DNA from 2 places in the Agrobacterium sp. DKPNP3 genome. Region 2 is predicted to be linked to the other one. Evidence: predicted binding sites of a transcription regulator. Region 2 holds the regulator's gene; the other holds the start of a gene.
What was found. Region 2 encodes PhoB, which activates phosphate uptake and scavenging genes when phosphate is short. Its sites were predicted from a motif close to TGTCATNNANCTGTCAT; they were not measured.
Positions count from the first base shown of each region.

Region 1: ACUTJJ_RS00840 (YdcH family protein) is a predicted target of PhoB. The motif match lies at 1,594-1,610, and genes of this name have one in related genera.

Region 1 is NZ_JBQYSN010000002.1:16,784-24,081, forward strand. Features, by position in the region: gene ACUTJJ_RS00830 (thiamine phosphate synthase) at 1-388, opposite strand, end outside; gene ACUTJJ_RS00835 (sulfite exporter TauE/SafE family protein) at 493-1,257, shown strand; gene ACUTJJ_RS00840 (YdcH family protein) at 1,357-1,533, opposite strand; gene ACUTJJ_RS00845 (YdcH family protein) at 1,767-1,970, shown strand; gene purE (5-(carboxyamino)imidazole ribonucleotide mutase) at 2,018-2,485, shown strand; gene ACUTJJ_RS00855 (5-(carboxyamino)imidazole ribonucleotide synthase) at 2,497-3,573, shown strand; gene ykgO (type B 50S ribosomal protein L36) at 3,720-3,845, shown strand; gene ACUTJJ_RS00865 (hypothetical protein) at 3,946-4,566, shown strand; gene ACUTJJ_RS00870 (DUF2312 domain-containing protein) at 4,635-4,889, opposite strand; gene ACUTJJ_RS00875 (DUF1244 domain-containing protein) at 5,043-5,348, opposite strand; gene ACUTJJ_RS00880 (N-formylglutamate amidohydrolase) at 5,363-6,151, opposite strand; gene ACUTJJ_RS00885 (DUF1036 domain-containing protein) at 6,346-6,828, shown strand; gene pyk (pyruvate kinase) at 6,828-7,298, shown strand, end outside.
Region 2 is NZ_JBQYSN010000006.1:33,380-40,677, reverse strand. Features, by position in the region: gene argF (ornithine carbamoyltransferase) at 1-54, opposite strand, end outside; gene ACUTJJ_RS03115 (aspartate aminotransferase family protein) at 112-1,311, opposite strand; gene ACUTJJ_RS03110 (GcrA family cell cycle regulator) at 1,743-2,276, shown strand; gene phoB (phosphate regulon transcriptional regulator PhoB) at 2,456-3,139, opposite strand; gene phoU (phosphate signaling complex protein PhoU) at 3,171-3,866, opposite strand; gene pstB (phosphate ABC transporter ATP-binding protein PstB) at 3,992-4,807, opposite strand; gene pstA (phosphate ABC transporter permease PstA) at 4,822-6,144, opposite strand; gene pstC (phosphate ABC transporter permease subunit PstC) at 6,141-7,298, opposite strand, start outside.

The sequences.
Region 1 (7,298 bases), on a different contig from region 2:
CGTAGTCAGGGTTGGCCTCGCCCTGCTCAAGAGCTTTGTGACGATCATCCGCATTGCCGCCGCCGATGATCAGCTTCGGCGTGAATTTTTCCACGGCCTCCGCAAGCGCCTCGCCATTGCCGATAACATGCAGCCCGTCCGCCTTCACCCGGCCGGCAACACGGCTATCGCCCGCGATAAGCGCTGCTGCACCGGCCTTCTGCACGACGGGCACGATCAGTTCGGCACGTTTCTGGAAAGCAGCGTCATCCAGACCATATTGCGGAATGATAACGGATGCGACGTCGCCGCCCCGCAACGCCTCCTCCACCGCGGTCGCCTGCTTTTGCGCATCGTCCATCTGCGGAACGATGAGGACAAGGCGGCAACGATCTTCAACTGGGGTCATCGGTTCGTCCATTTCAGACAGAAGACGCTTGCTGCGCAATCTGCACTCGTTTTCATATGACAAATCCGATAAACCGGACCGGCGAAAGGATCAACCGTCCATCCATGCTGACCGATTTTCATTTTTATCTCGTCGCCATTCCCGCAGTCGTCCTCGTCGGCCTTTCCAAAGGAGGTCTTGGCGGCGCATTGGCGCTCATGGGCGTACCTTTGATGGCGCTTGCCGTTTCACCCGTGCAGGCAGCGGCAATCTTCCTGCCGATCCTGATCGTCATGGATCTCGTGGCGCTGTGGGCCTGGCGGCATCATAACCACCGGGAAACGCTGCTCATCATGCTCCCCGGCGCCATCGCCGGCATCGCGCTCGGCTGGGCGACGTCGAGCCTCGTATCCGCCGACGCCATGCGCCTCGTCGTCGCCTCGGTCACGATCCTGTTCGTGCTGCGGTATTTCTATGAGAGCTTCAAAAGCCGCAATGGCCAGGAAATCCCAGCCAAGCCGCAAAGACCTGCGGCTGCCACACTCTGGTCATCTCTCTCCGGCTATGCCAGTTTCGTGGCACATGCGGGGGGACCGCCCTTCCAGATTTACGTGCTGCCGCTGAAGCTCGACCCGAAGACCTATACCGGCATGAGCGTGCGCTTCTTCGCCATCATGAACGCAATCAAGCTCATTCCCTATTTTGCGCTCGGCGCACTTGATGCCACCAACCTCAAGACATCGGCGAGCCTGCTGCCGGTGGCAATGGTGGCGACGCTAGCCGGCGCACGGGTCGTCAAATATCTGAAACCGTCGGTCTTTTACCCGCTGATGTATTCCATGGCGCTGATTGCGGCGCTGAAGCTGTTATGGGACGGGCTGCCATTCTGAACCGCGCAATAAAAAGCCCTGGAAGCCGGTTGGGCCGCCAGGGCTTGAAGGCTCAGACCACCGACCCTTCGTTCATCGAGGATCGGTGCTCCGGCAAAATTAATGCCTTGTTGAGGCCTTGAGCCTCTGGAGTTCATCCTTCAGGCGCAGTTTTCGACGTTTAAGGTCCGCGATCTCTTTATCGTCAGACGACGGGGAAGCAAGAATACTTTCGAGCTCCTCCTCCAGAGCACCGTGTTTCTTTTCGAGCGATGCAATATGAGCCTGAATGGTCATGCGGCACGTCCTTCCTTTTTGAACCTACCTCCAGCTCTCCATCGCTGGAGTTTCAGGTTTACGACGGCAATGTGACACGGATCGCGCCGCTTGTCGAAGGCGAAATGAAGGCAATAAGTGGGCAATTTGGTCGCAAGGGATAACTTCCCGTTACCGCGATTTGATGATAGAGGCTCGTTTACGATCAGAGACACGCCGGAGCCGATCCGGCGGCATAAAATGGGGATGACGAGATGCCCGATCAGGACCAGGCGGACATCAGGCTCACGCTGGCGCGTCTGCGCCAGGAGCATGAGGATTACGACGCGGCAATCAACGCGATGATCCAGACCAGCTGCGATGCGCTGAGAATCCAGCGCATGAAGAAGAAAAAGCTGGCGGTCAAGGACAAGATGACCCAGCTTGAAGACCAGGTCATTCCCGATATCATCGCCTGAGCCGGAGAGATTACGTGACAGCAGAAACGCCCCCCGTCGCCATCATCATGGGCAGCCAGTCCGACTGGGAGACCATGAAGAACGCCGCCGACACGCTGGATGCGCTCGACATAGAATACGAAGCCCGTATCATTTCCGCCCACCGCACGCCCGACCGGCTTTATGACTTCGCCAATGGCGCGAAGGACGAAGGCTTCAAGGTCATCATCGCGGGTGCGGGCGGCGCCGCCCATCTGCCGGGCATGACCGCAGCCATGACCCCGCTGCCTGTTTTTGGTGTTCCGGTTCAGTCCAAGACCATGTCCGGTCAGGACAGCCTCTATTCCATCGTGCAGATGCCCGCCGGCATCCCCGTAGGCACGCTTGCCATCGGCAAGGCTGGCGCGATCAATGCCGCACTTCTTGCCGCAGCAGTGCTTGCGCTCAGCGATGAAGATCTGGCCGACCGGCTGGATGCCTGGCGCGCGCGCCAATCGGCCGCCGTCGCGGAATATCCCATGGACAGCGCCCAGTGACGACAGACGCCATGGCAAAGACCACCAATCTCACCATCGGCATCATCGGCGGCGGGCAACTTGGCCGCATGCTGTCGATGGCCGCCGCGCGTCTCAACCACCGGACCATCGTGCTGGAGCCGCAGGCGGATTGTCCGGCAGCGCAAGTCTGCAACGATCAGATCGTTGCGGCATATGATGACGCGACGGCGCTTGCGGAACTCGCAAGCCGTTGCGATGTCGTCACTTACGAATTTGAAAATGTCCCGGTTACAGCGGCTGAAAAACTCAGCCTCTCCGTGCCGGTCTACCCGCCTGCAAAAGCGCTCAGCGCCTCGCAGGATCGGTTGACGGAGAAGCGCTTCCTCAACAACTGCGGCATTCCCACCGCCGATTTCCGCGCCGTGGATAGCCAGGAAGAACTGGAAGCAGCCTTGGCCGCCTTTGGTGATAAAGGCGTGCTGAAGACTCGCCGCATGGGTTATGACGGCAAGGGGCAGCGTCTTTTCCGGGGCGGCGAAGACGCCGCAGGCGCCTTTGCGGCGCTCGGCGGCGTGCCGCTGATCCTGGAAAGCTTCGTAGCCTTCGAGCGGGAAATCTCTTTGATCGCCGCCCGTTTCCAGGACGGCACCGTCACCTGTTACGATCCGGCCGAGAACGTCCATCTGAACGGCATCCTGCACACGTCGACCGTTCCGGCGGCACTGTCAGACGCCGCGAAGGCTCTCGCCGTTCAATCGGCAGAAAAGCTTCTTGCCGCGCTCGATTATGTGGGTGTCATCGGCATTGAGTTCTTCGTGCTGCCTGACGGTTCGCTGGTCGCCAATGAAATGGCGCCGCGCGTCCATAATACCGGCCACTGGACGGAGGCGGCCTGTGTGATCTCCCAGTTCGAGCAGCACATTCGTGCCGTGTCGGGCCTTCACCCCGGCAGCACGGAACGCCATTCCGACTGCATCATGACCAACCTGATCGGCGACGACATCAACGACGTGCCGACATGGCTGTCGAAAAAAGACTGTCTCGTGCATCTCTACGGCAAGACAGAAGCACGGCCAGGCCGCAAGATGGGCCATGTGACGCAGCTTCTGCACACAGGAAAAGCCTAGTCTTTTAAGGCAAAGACACGGGCAAGTGTTGACAGGCAGGGCTCAAACAGGTATCTGCCTGCCAACCGAAAAGAGCGCGCCCCGTTGCGCGCTTTTGATTGTTTGAATAGCACGGCATAAACCGTGCAAAACTGCGGACCAGTAAAATGAAGATCAAGAATTCGCTTAAAGCGCTTAAGGCCCGTCATCGCGATAACCGCCTGGTTCGCCGCAAGGGCCGCGTCTACATCATCAACAAGCAGAACCCGCGCTTCAAGGCTCGTCAGGGCTGATTGACCACGACTGCGGTTCGCGACGATGTCGTGGATCACATTGTTGACAGTTCAGAAGTTTGCATTTGATATTGGGCGCAGCCGGGTTAAGCTTTAACCTATGCGCCCAAATCGTTTTTGCACCGCTGTTATTCTTGCTCAGGGCTTTCTGCTCTCAAGCCTTGCCTTTGCGGGAACGGCTGCTGTTGCCTATGCGGCAGACGGAAAACCAGCCACTACTGCCGAATCGGCGCCATCTCCGGCAAAGACCATCGACACGCTTTTCGCGTCGCTGAAAAAAGAACGAAATGCGGTCAAGGCGCGCAGCATCGCCAACCAGATCGCCGCCGAATGGAATGATTCTGGCAGCGCGACGATCAATCTCCTGATGCAATGGGCAGGTGAAGCTGCCGACGAAAAGCGCAACGCCGCCGCTTACGATTTTCTCGACCAGGTTGTTTTGCTTGATCCCGACTATGTGCAGGCGCCCTATCGCCGCGCCATGGTTCACTTCGCCGATGGCGACACCCGCAAGGCGATGGCAGACATCAACCTGACGCTGGAAAAAGAGCCTCGCTATTTCCCTGCGCTCGCAAGCCTCGCCAATATTCTCGAAGCGTCAGGGCGAGACGAACTGGCGCTGAAAGCATGGGAACGGTATCTGGCGCTTTATCCCGCGGACAAGGACGCCCGCAAGGAAGCTGTCGATCTCTCCGAAAAACTGGCGGGCACCCGCGGGTGAATTCGATTGAGGCCGAAACAAAAATCGCCGCAAAAGCGGCGATTTTTCGTTGACGTCGTTTCAGCCGATCATTCCATGCCAAGCGCGGCCATATAGGTCTGAAGAATCGTTTCTTCCTCAATCCGCTCGTTGGCGTCCTTCTTGCGCAGGCGGATGATGGTGCGGATCGCCTTGGTATCGTATCCACGACCCTTCGCTTCACCCATCACATCCTTGATATCACCCTGAATGGCGGCTTTCTCTTCTTCGAGGCGCTCGACACGCTCGATGAACTGACGCAGTTCTGCGGCGGCGACTGTTTCGGTGGTGCTGGTTTCGTCCATCGTATATTCCTTTATTGGCGGCCCGCATGCGAGCGCTGTGTTCATTTCAACCAGACGAGGTCCCCGCCGGTCGCTGCCAGCCGGCAGCAAAATTCAGGCCTGTGAACTGCCCATTGTAAGGCGTTCCGTCAAGTCGTTTCCGTTAGCGAAGGCTTATTCCTTGGGCCGGTTCTGCTCGAAAGCGACTTTCTGGTCGCCGCTTGCTTCGCCCTGGTATTTGTCTTTCCAATCCTCGTAAGGCATGCCGTAGACGATTTCGCGGGATTGATCCTTGCTGAGCGGAACGCCAGCCTCCTCGGCGGCTTCACGGTACCAGTTGGAAAGACAGTTGCGGCAGAAGCCTGCGAGGTTCATCAGGTCGATGTTCTGCACGTCGTGGCGTTCACGGAGATGCTTGACGAGGCGTCGGAAGGCGGCCGCCTCGAACTCAATCTGCCCGTTTTCGTTTTCGGTCGTCATGGCGAACTCCTCGTTCAATAGGGGCCGGTTCGAGAGGCAAATTGCTGATACTCGTGCAAGACGGGATCGTCGTTCATTGCGGCGAAAATGGGAGCAAGCCGGTCAGACCACTCGGCAATCCCCTGCTCGTCCGCTATCAAGTCCTGCCGCACCTCAAGAAGCGCATGCGGTATGCCCTTCATCATGCAATGGCGGTACATGGTGTCGCCCTTGAGCGCGCCGTCATAGGGTTCATTGTCGCCCACGAGAATGTCGCCAGTGGCGCGCAGATGCCCCAGAAGTGGATCGACCGCACGGTGATCGGTATCCCACAGAACGGCTGCATGCCACGGCCGCGGCGTTTCTTTCCAGAACGGTGTGTAGGAGTGCAGCGACAGCACAAGCGGCGCTTCTTCAGAAGCTTTCGCCACACCGGTCAACACACGATCCACGGCATCATGATAGGGGCGATGAAAAACCTCGATCCGTCGCTGCCACTCCTCGTCGGAGATCGGATGGTTACCGGGAATGATCGCGCCATCGGAAATTTTCATGATGAGGGTTGGGTCGTCCTCGCCGCGATTCGGATCGATCAGCAGGCGAGAGAACCGTCCGAGCACGGCCGGAACCCCGAGCCGCGTCGCAAGGGAGCGGGTCAACCCCTCGATGCCGATATCAAATGCGATATGGCGATGAAAAGCGGTTTGCGGAAGGCCAAGATTGCCGTAGTGTGCCGGCAGGAGGTTCATGGCATGGTCCGCCAAAAGAACCATGCCTTTGTCATAATCGCCTTCTATGATTTCATAGGGTATGAAGTCGTTCATCGATGATTTTCTGGGGCAGGATTGAGGAGAGAAACTTGATGGCATGGCTTGAGGCCGGGCGCAAGTTCGGGCGGCATAACAGCCATCTACCTTACCGCACTCACGATCCCACGAACAATATAATCGATTAAACTCGCGTTGACTTTCTTGGGCGGCCACGCCAAGAAGTGTGTTCATTATAACATGGAATCCGGATGGAAGCCGTGACTCAGTCATCTCTCGCTCTTCCTCGCCACATCAGGCATATCACCCGTCTTATCTGCGCAGCAGCATTGTTTCTGACCCCGCTCATGATAGCAGCGCCCGCCCATGCGGATTTCCGCGTGTGCAACAGCACGCAGAACCTCGTGGGCGTCGCCATCGGCTATCGTGCAAAGGACGGCTGGGTCAGCGAAGGCTGGTGGCAGGTCCCCTCCTCGACATGCGCTACGCTGATCGAGGGTGAGCTGCAGTCACGTTATTATTATCTCTATGCCGAAGATGCCGCCCATGGCGGCCGCTGGACCGGTGACGTCAACATGTGCGTTGCGGAAAACGAGTTCAAGATCACCGGCGTGGACGATTGTTATGCCCGCAGCTTCCAGAGAATGGGTTTCAAGGAATATGACACGGGCAGACAGGGAAGCTGGATGGTCCAGCTTTCCGATACGCCAGGCACACAGGGAAATCAAAACTGATGAAGCGCAACCGGAAAGTCAAAATTCTTGCAACGCTCGGCCCGGCCTCTTCCGAAGAGGCAATGATCGAGAAGCTGCATCTTGCTGGCGCCGATCTTTTCCGGATCAACATGAGCCATGCGAGCCACGACGTGATGCGGACGCTGATCCAGCGCATACGCTCCGTCGAAAGCCGCAATGGCCGCCCCATTGGCATTCTGGCCGACCTGCAAGGTCCCAAGCTGCGCGTCGGAAAATTTGCTGAAGGCAAGGTAGAGCTCGTTCCCGGCCAGACCTTTACGCTGGATAACAATGAAGCACCCGGCGACAACACGCGCGTTTTCCTGCCGCACCCTGAAATTCTCGAAGCCGTCAAGCCGGGCCATCGCCTGTTGATCGATGACGGCAAGCTGCATCTGCGCGCCGAAAAGAGCGACGGCAAGAGCATCGTGACGACAGTGGTTTCCGGCACGCGTATTTCGGATCGTAAG
Region 2 (7,298 bases):
CAGGTCCTGCGAGCCGACGGCCGACAGGTCGAGAAAATGTTTAGGTGAAGCCATTTCAAACTGTCCCATGCTCGCGAGCCCCGGCAAAGAGGCCCGCCCTTTAGTGTTTTCTCAGGCGATTTTCGCCTGTTTTGCGGTCAGGGATGCGGCGGCCGCTTCCACGCGCGCCAGACCCTCACGGGCCTCCTCCGCGGTGGTGACGAGCGGCGGCAGGAGACGGATGACATTGTCACCCGCCGGTACACCAAGCAGATGTTCCGCACGCATGGCCTGGAGCAATTCACCTGAGGGGATCCTCGCCTTGATGCCGAGAAGCAGGCCTTCGCCGCGAATTTCCTCGATCACGTCGGGGTAACGATCCTTCAATGAGGCAAGCCCCTGGCGGAACACAAGCGCGACATCACGAACATTGTCCAGAAAGCCGTCAGCAAGAACAACATCAAGGACCGCATTGCCGACGGCCATCGCCAGCGGATTGCCGCCATAGGTCGTGCCGTGCACACCCGCCGTCATGCCGGAAGCAGCTTCGGCCGTTGCGAGGCAGGCGCCAAGCGGGAACCCGCCGCCGATACCCTTGGCAACCGCCATGATATCGGGCGCGACGCCGGTGTGCTCATAGGCGAAAAGCTTACCCGTACGTCCGACGCCGGTCTGAACCTCATCGAAGATCAGCAGCATGCCATGCTCGTCACAGAGCGAGCGCAGCAGTTGCAGGAATTCCTTCGCCGGCGCGCGGATGCCGCCCTCGCCCTGAATGGGCTCGATCAGCAGCGCTGCTGTTTCGGCCGTGATGGCGGCCTTCAGCGCATCGACGTCACCGAAGGGAACCTGATCGAAACCTTCGACCTTGGGACCGAAACCTTCGAGATATTTCTGTTGGCCACCGGCAGCGATCGTCGCCAGCGTCCGGCCATGGAAGGCGCCTTCAAAGGTAATGATGCGAAACTTCTCAGGATGGCCCTTGGAATAATGGTAACGGCGTGCGGTCTTGATCGCACATTCCAGCGCTTCCGCGCCGGAATTGGTGAAGAAAACCTTGTCGGCGAAGGTTGCTTCCGTCAGACGCTTGGCAAGCTTTTCCTGGCCCGGCACTTCATAGAGGTTGGAGACGTGCCAGACCTTTTCGGCCTGCGTCTTGATCGCCTCCACAAGGTGCGGATGGGCATGGCCCAGCGAATTCACAGCCACGCCAGCCGCAAAATCGAGATATCGCTCGCCGCTTTCCGTGTACAGCCAGACGCCCTCGCCTCGCTCAAAACGCAGGGGGGCTCTTGCAAATGTATCGAACAATGGCGCGGCGGCTTCGGCCATGGCTGTATCACTCCTTGCGCAAATGCGCTGTAAGACGGTTGTCAATAGGCTCTTAGGGTTATCCCTTGCCTGAAAATCAAAAATGCCGCCTCGCGGCGGCAGGGGCACTATTGTCACTTCGCTTGCCGATGTCAACAAAAGTCCGTATTCCCTAGGGTTCTCAAGCCCTAGTAGGTGGCTGGGCGCCAGACCCAAGGTGTTGCCTTTCTGACTCAACCCGCCAGCAAGTTGGGGAAAACCGCAAAATCGATTCGAGATGATTCCCGCGACTCTTGCCACGGAGTCTGCGTGGCACTAGGTTAATCGCTAATTACTAGACTGCAATGCGGCGGAACTAGTCACCAAAAATCAGGCAGAAACCACACTCGCGGCACTCCCGCGAGACGGAGAGGGATTCTGCCAAAAATACACGCGAAAAGCGGAGAAGCGGCATGAACTGGACAGACGAACGGGTCGAAAAGCTCAAGAAATTGTGGTCCGAGGGACTTAGCGCCAGCCAGATAGCAGCGCAGCTGGGCGGTGTTAGCCGCAACGCCGTCATCGGCAAGGTCCACCGTCTCAACCTGCCGGGTCGCGTCAAGGCTGGCGGTCCTGTCACTTCGGCGCGCACAGCGCCCAAGCGGACTGCTGCCCCTGCCCCTCGCGCGGCGAATTTTGCTGGCCGCGTCAACGCTGCACCGGCCCGGATCCTGACGCGTTCCAACGCCGCGACCGCCCTTCAGGAAGAGGTCGGCATCGAGACCGCGGAAGTTCTCGATTACGTTCCTTCCAGAAACGTCGTCACGCCAATCTCCCGTCGTCTGACGCTGACGGAACTGACCGAGCGCACCTGCAAATGGCCGGTCGGCGACCCCTTGAAAGACGATTTCCATTTCTGCGGCTGTGAAGCGCTGGAATCTTCGCCCTATTGCAAGTTCCATGCGAAACTCGCCTATCAGCCGGTAAGCGAGCGCCGTAAGGCTTGAGTGTTGCGGCACGCATTCGACACTCAAAAACTACGGGCCTTCGGGCCCGTTTTTTTGTGACAAAACCAGAGCGGATCGGGATCAACCACAACAAAAGACCCGACACCAATCCGGTTTCGGGCCTTTTGTTTTTCGCGGAAAATTACTTTGATGGAACGCGCCAGTCGGATGGCATCCGCTCAGGCTTCCATGGAATAGCCGGCGCCGCGCACCGTGCGGATGACATCCTGCATGTGCGAAAAATTAAGCGCCTTACGCAGGCGTCCGACATGCACGTCGACGGTACGCTCATCGACGTAGATATCATGGCCCCAGACACCATCGAGCAATTGCGAACGGGAGAACACCCTGCCCGGAGAGGTCATCAGGAATTCCAGAAGGCGAAACTCCGTCGGACCGAGACGCACTTCACGGCTTTTGCGGTGAACGCGATGCGTCTCGCGATCCAGTTCGATATCCCCGCATTTCAGCACCGAAGACAGAACCTCGGGGCGGGCCCGGCGGAGCATGGCCTTGACGCGGGCCATGAGTTCCGGCGTGGAGAACGGCTTGACGACATAATCGTCCGCACCCGTTGCGAGGCCACGAACACGTTCGCTTTCCTCGCCGCGAGCCGTCAGCATGATGATGGGCAGGCGTTCCGTTTCCGGCCGCATTCTGAGCCGACGGCAAAGCTCGATACCGGATACACCAGGCAGCATCCAGTCTAGAATGAGAAGATCGGGGGTACGTTCCTGAAGCCTGATTTCCGCCTCGTCACCACGGGGTATCGTGTCGACATCGTATCCCTCAGCCTCGAGATTGTAACGAAGAAGGACGCTGAGCGCTTCCTCATCTTCCACAACTGCAATCTTGGGCACCATATGCTGAACTCCGCAAGGCTTTGCCTGTCTCTTACTCGGTCACCGAACCGAGCGTGTTGGAACTGTCGTCCTTCGGACGCTCGCCCTCCGGCTGGCTGCCGGTGGTCATGTAATAGATTGTCTCGGCGATATTGGTGGCATGGTCGCCGATGCGCTCGATGTTCTTGGCGCAGAACAGAAGATGCGTGCAGGTCGTGATATTGCGCGGGTCCTCCATCATGTAGGTCAGAAGCTCGCGGAAGAGCGAGGTGTACATGGCATCGATTTCCTCGTCGCGCTCGCGGATGGCATTGGCCTTCTCGGCGGAGCGGGTCGAATAGACGTCGAGGACTTCCTTGAGCTGCACCAGCGCCAGTTCCGACAGGTGTTCGAGACCACGGGCAAGCTTGCGCGGCACGCCGGTGCCGGCAACCGCAATCACGCGCTTGGCCGTGTTCTTGCCAAGATCGCCCACACGCTCGAGATCGGCTGCAATACGCAGCGTGCCGATGATTTCACGAAGGTCTGCCGCCATCGGCTGGCGCTTGGCGATGGTGACGATTGCCTTGTCGCCGATCTCACGCTCGGCGTGATCGAGGATGGTGTCGTCAGAAATGACTTTCTGCGCCAGCGCGGCATCCGAGTTCACGAGCGCCCGCACGGCGTCGGCACACATCTGTTCGGCAAGGCCACCCATTTCCGAAATACGGCGTGTGAGGAATTTCAACTCCTCATCATAGGCGGACATGATATGCGAATGGGTCGTTGTCTGGTTCACGGTCTAGTCCTCCGGCTTGGCCTGCAGGCCGTGCCCGGAGCGGGACACGGCAGCGGCACCAGTCTTGTTCGGTTTCTTTGAAGCGCCGGCCTGTATCAGCCGAAGCGGCCCATGATGTAATCCTGCGTGCGCTGATCATCCGGATTGGTGAACATCTTGTCGGTTTCGTTTTCCTCAACAAGATGACCAAGGTGGAACATGGCGGTGCGCTGGGAAACACGCGCCGCCTGCTGCATGGAGTGCGTGACAATGACGATGGTGTAGTTTGTCCGCAGCTCGTGGATCAGTTCCTCGACCTTCGCGGTGGCAATCGGGTCCAGCGCCGAGCAGGGCTCGTCCATCAGGATCACTTCCGGGCTGACGGCGATCGCACGGGCGATGCAAAGGCGCTGCTGCTGGCCGCCGGAAAGGCCCGTGCCGGACTCATGCAGACGGTCCTTCACCTCGTTCCATAGACCGGCTCGCTGGAGGCTCTGCTCAACGATCTGGTCCATATCCGCCTTGTTGCGGGCGAGCCCGTGGATCCGCGGGCCGTAGGAGATGTTTTCGTAGATCGACTTCGGGAAGGGGTTCGGCTTCTGGAACACCATACCGACGCGGGCGCGCAGTTCCACCACATCGATCGCCTGGTCGTAGATATCGTCGGTATCAAGCGTGATCTTGCCGGTGACGCGGCAGCCGTCGATCGTGTCATTCATACGGTTCAGGGTGCGCAGGAACGTGGATTTGCCGCAGCCCGAGGGGCCGATCAGCGCGGTCACGGTGTTCTCCCGGACGTTGAGGTTCACGTCGTAAAGCGCACGCTTTTCGCCGTAATAAACCGATACGTCCTTACCGATCATCTTGTATGAGACTTCATTCATTTTCTTGTCCAGCGCCTTTTCAACTGCTGCTTCCGACAACATGTTCATTGCTCAATCTCCCTTTACCAGCGCCGTTCGAAGCGGCGACGCAACAGGATTGCGCCCACATTCATGACGATGAGGAACAAAAGCAGGATGATGATAGCGCCGGATGTCCGTTCGACAAAGGCGCGCTCTGCCTCATTCGCCCACATGTAAATCTGCACCGGCAGGGCCGTGGACGGATCCATCGGCGTTGTCGGATAGTTCGCGACGAATGCCACCATGCCGATGAGGAGCAGCGGCGCCGTTTCGCCCAGCGCATGCGCAAGGCCGATGATCGTGCCGGTCAGGATGCCGGGCATGGCAAGCGGCAGCACGTGGTGGAAGATCGTCTGCATCTTGGAGGCACCGAGACCGAGCGCCGCGGCACGGATCGAGGGCGGCACGGCTTTCAGGGCGGCGCGGGTCGCGATGATAATGGTCGGCAGCGTCATCAGGGTGAGCACAAGCCCGCCGACCAGCGAAGCCGAGCGCGGAAAGCCCATGAAGTTGATGAAGACGGAGAGACCAAGCAGACCGTAAACAATGGAGGGCACAGCCGCGAGATTGTTGATGTTTACCTCGATGAGGTCGGTCAGACGGTTCTTCGGGGCGAACTCTTCGAGATAGATCGAGGCGGCGACGCCGATCGGCAGCGACAGCACCAGCACGATCATCATCATGTAGAAGGAACCGATCAGCGCCACGCCGACACCTGCTGCTTCCGGACGGCTCGAATTGCCGTTGACGAAAATGCCGGTGTTGAAGTGTTTGGCAAGCTGGCCGCTTTCGGCGAGCTGGTTCATCCACCCGAGTTGCTGGTTGGAGATACGCCTGTTAGCTTCATCGGCACTCATATCGACCTGGCCCTTGAAGGCGCTATCGACATCGCCCGACGCCAGAAGCGTGACGGTGCGCGTGGTGCCGATGACGGCGGGATCGGCGACGACGATGTCGCGCAACTGCGTGCGTACGCTGTCGGAGATCAGGAGGTTGACGGCGCGAAGACCGGCCTTGTCGGTCGGCGCGACGCCGAGAACCTTGGCGACCGCATCGCGAGCGATGATGGGATAATTGGCCGTCATCAGCTTCGCCGGATTGGTGGCACGCTCATTCTTCGGGTCGATGATCTTTTCCGAAAACTCGACCGGAACGGTAATCATCGTCTGCTGGAACGCGGTGTAGCCCTTGGAGACCACCGAGAAAAGCAGCAGGAAGAGAAAGATGAGGCCGAAGGAAATCGCAGCCATGCCGTAGGCGCGGAAACGGCGTTCGGCGGCATAACGGCGCTTGATCCCGATATCGCGACGCGTGGCTCTGGTGACTGCGGGGGCGCCTCTTGCGGGAGAAACGATGTCGGTCATTCATATTGCTCCCGGTATTTGCGCACGATGTAAAGCGCGTAGATATTCAGGCAAAGCGTGATGGCAAAAAGCGTGATGCCGAGCGCGAAAGCGACCAGCGTCTGCGGCGAGGTGAATTCGAGGTCGCCGGTGAGCTGGCTGACGATCTTGACGGTGACGGTGGTCATCGGCTCGAAGGGGTTGAGCTGAAGACGGGCTGCCACGCCGGCAGCAAGAACCACGATCATGGTCTCGCCGATGGCGCGCGACGCCGTCATCAGCACGGCCCCGACGATGCCTGGAAGAGCGGCGGGAACGATGACCCTCTTGATGGTCTCGGAGCGCGTGGCGCCAAGGCCGAGCGAACCGTCGCGCAGCGAACGTGGAACGGCAGTGATGATATCATCCGACAGCGACGACACGTAGGGAATAAGCATGATGCCCATGACAAAGCCGGCGGTGATGACGCTCTGGGCCTGGATGAAGTTGGCGTAATTGCCAGTCGCCAGACCATTGATCTGCGTGGAAATGTCTCTGAGGAACGGGCCAACCGTCGTGAGTGCGAAGAAGCCGTAGACGATGGTGGGAATGCCGGCGAGCACCTCCAGCAACGGCTTGGCAACCGAGCGGAGGCGAGGCGAGGCATATTCCGACATGTAGATTGCCGAAAACAGACCCACGGGAACCGCAACGAGCATGGCGACGAAGCCGATGTAGAGCGTGCCAGCGAGCAACGGGATCAGGCCGAACTGCCCTGATGAGTCCGTAGCGCCCGCAGCGGCAAAACGTGGATCCCACACGGTCCCGAAGAAGAACTGGTGCGCCGGAACCATGGTGAAGAACTGGATCGCCTCCGTGAGCATCGACAGGACAATGCCGATTGTCGTAAGGATAGCGATGGAGGAGGCAACGATGAGCGCCGCAAGAATGACCTTCTCGACCTGATTGCGCGCCCGAAAGCGCGGAGCAATCGCCCGCAGCGCATAGATCGCACCACCGACCGCAGCCAGCAGCACGACGGCGATCATCGCGATGCGGCTTGTAGAGGTCATGGTATTCAGCGTCTGGGCGGCATCGATCATGAACCGCTGCGGGTCACCGGCGATCGCCACGCCCTTGGACGCCAGAAGCGGGCGGACGGCGGCAACGTCGGCGTCAATCTGCGCCATTTCCTC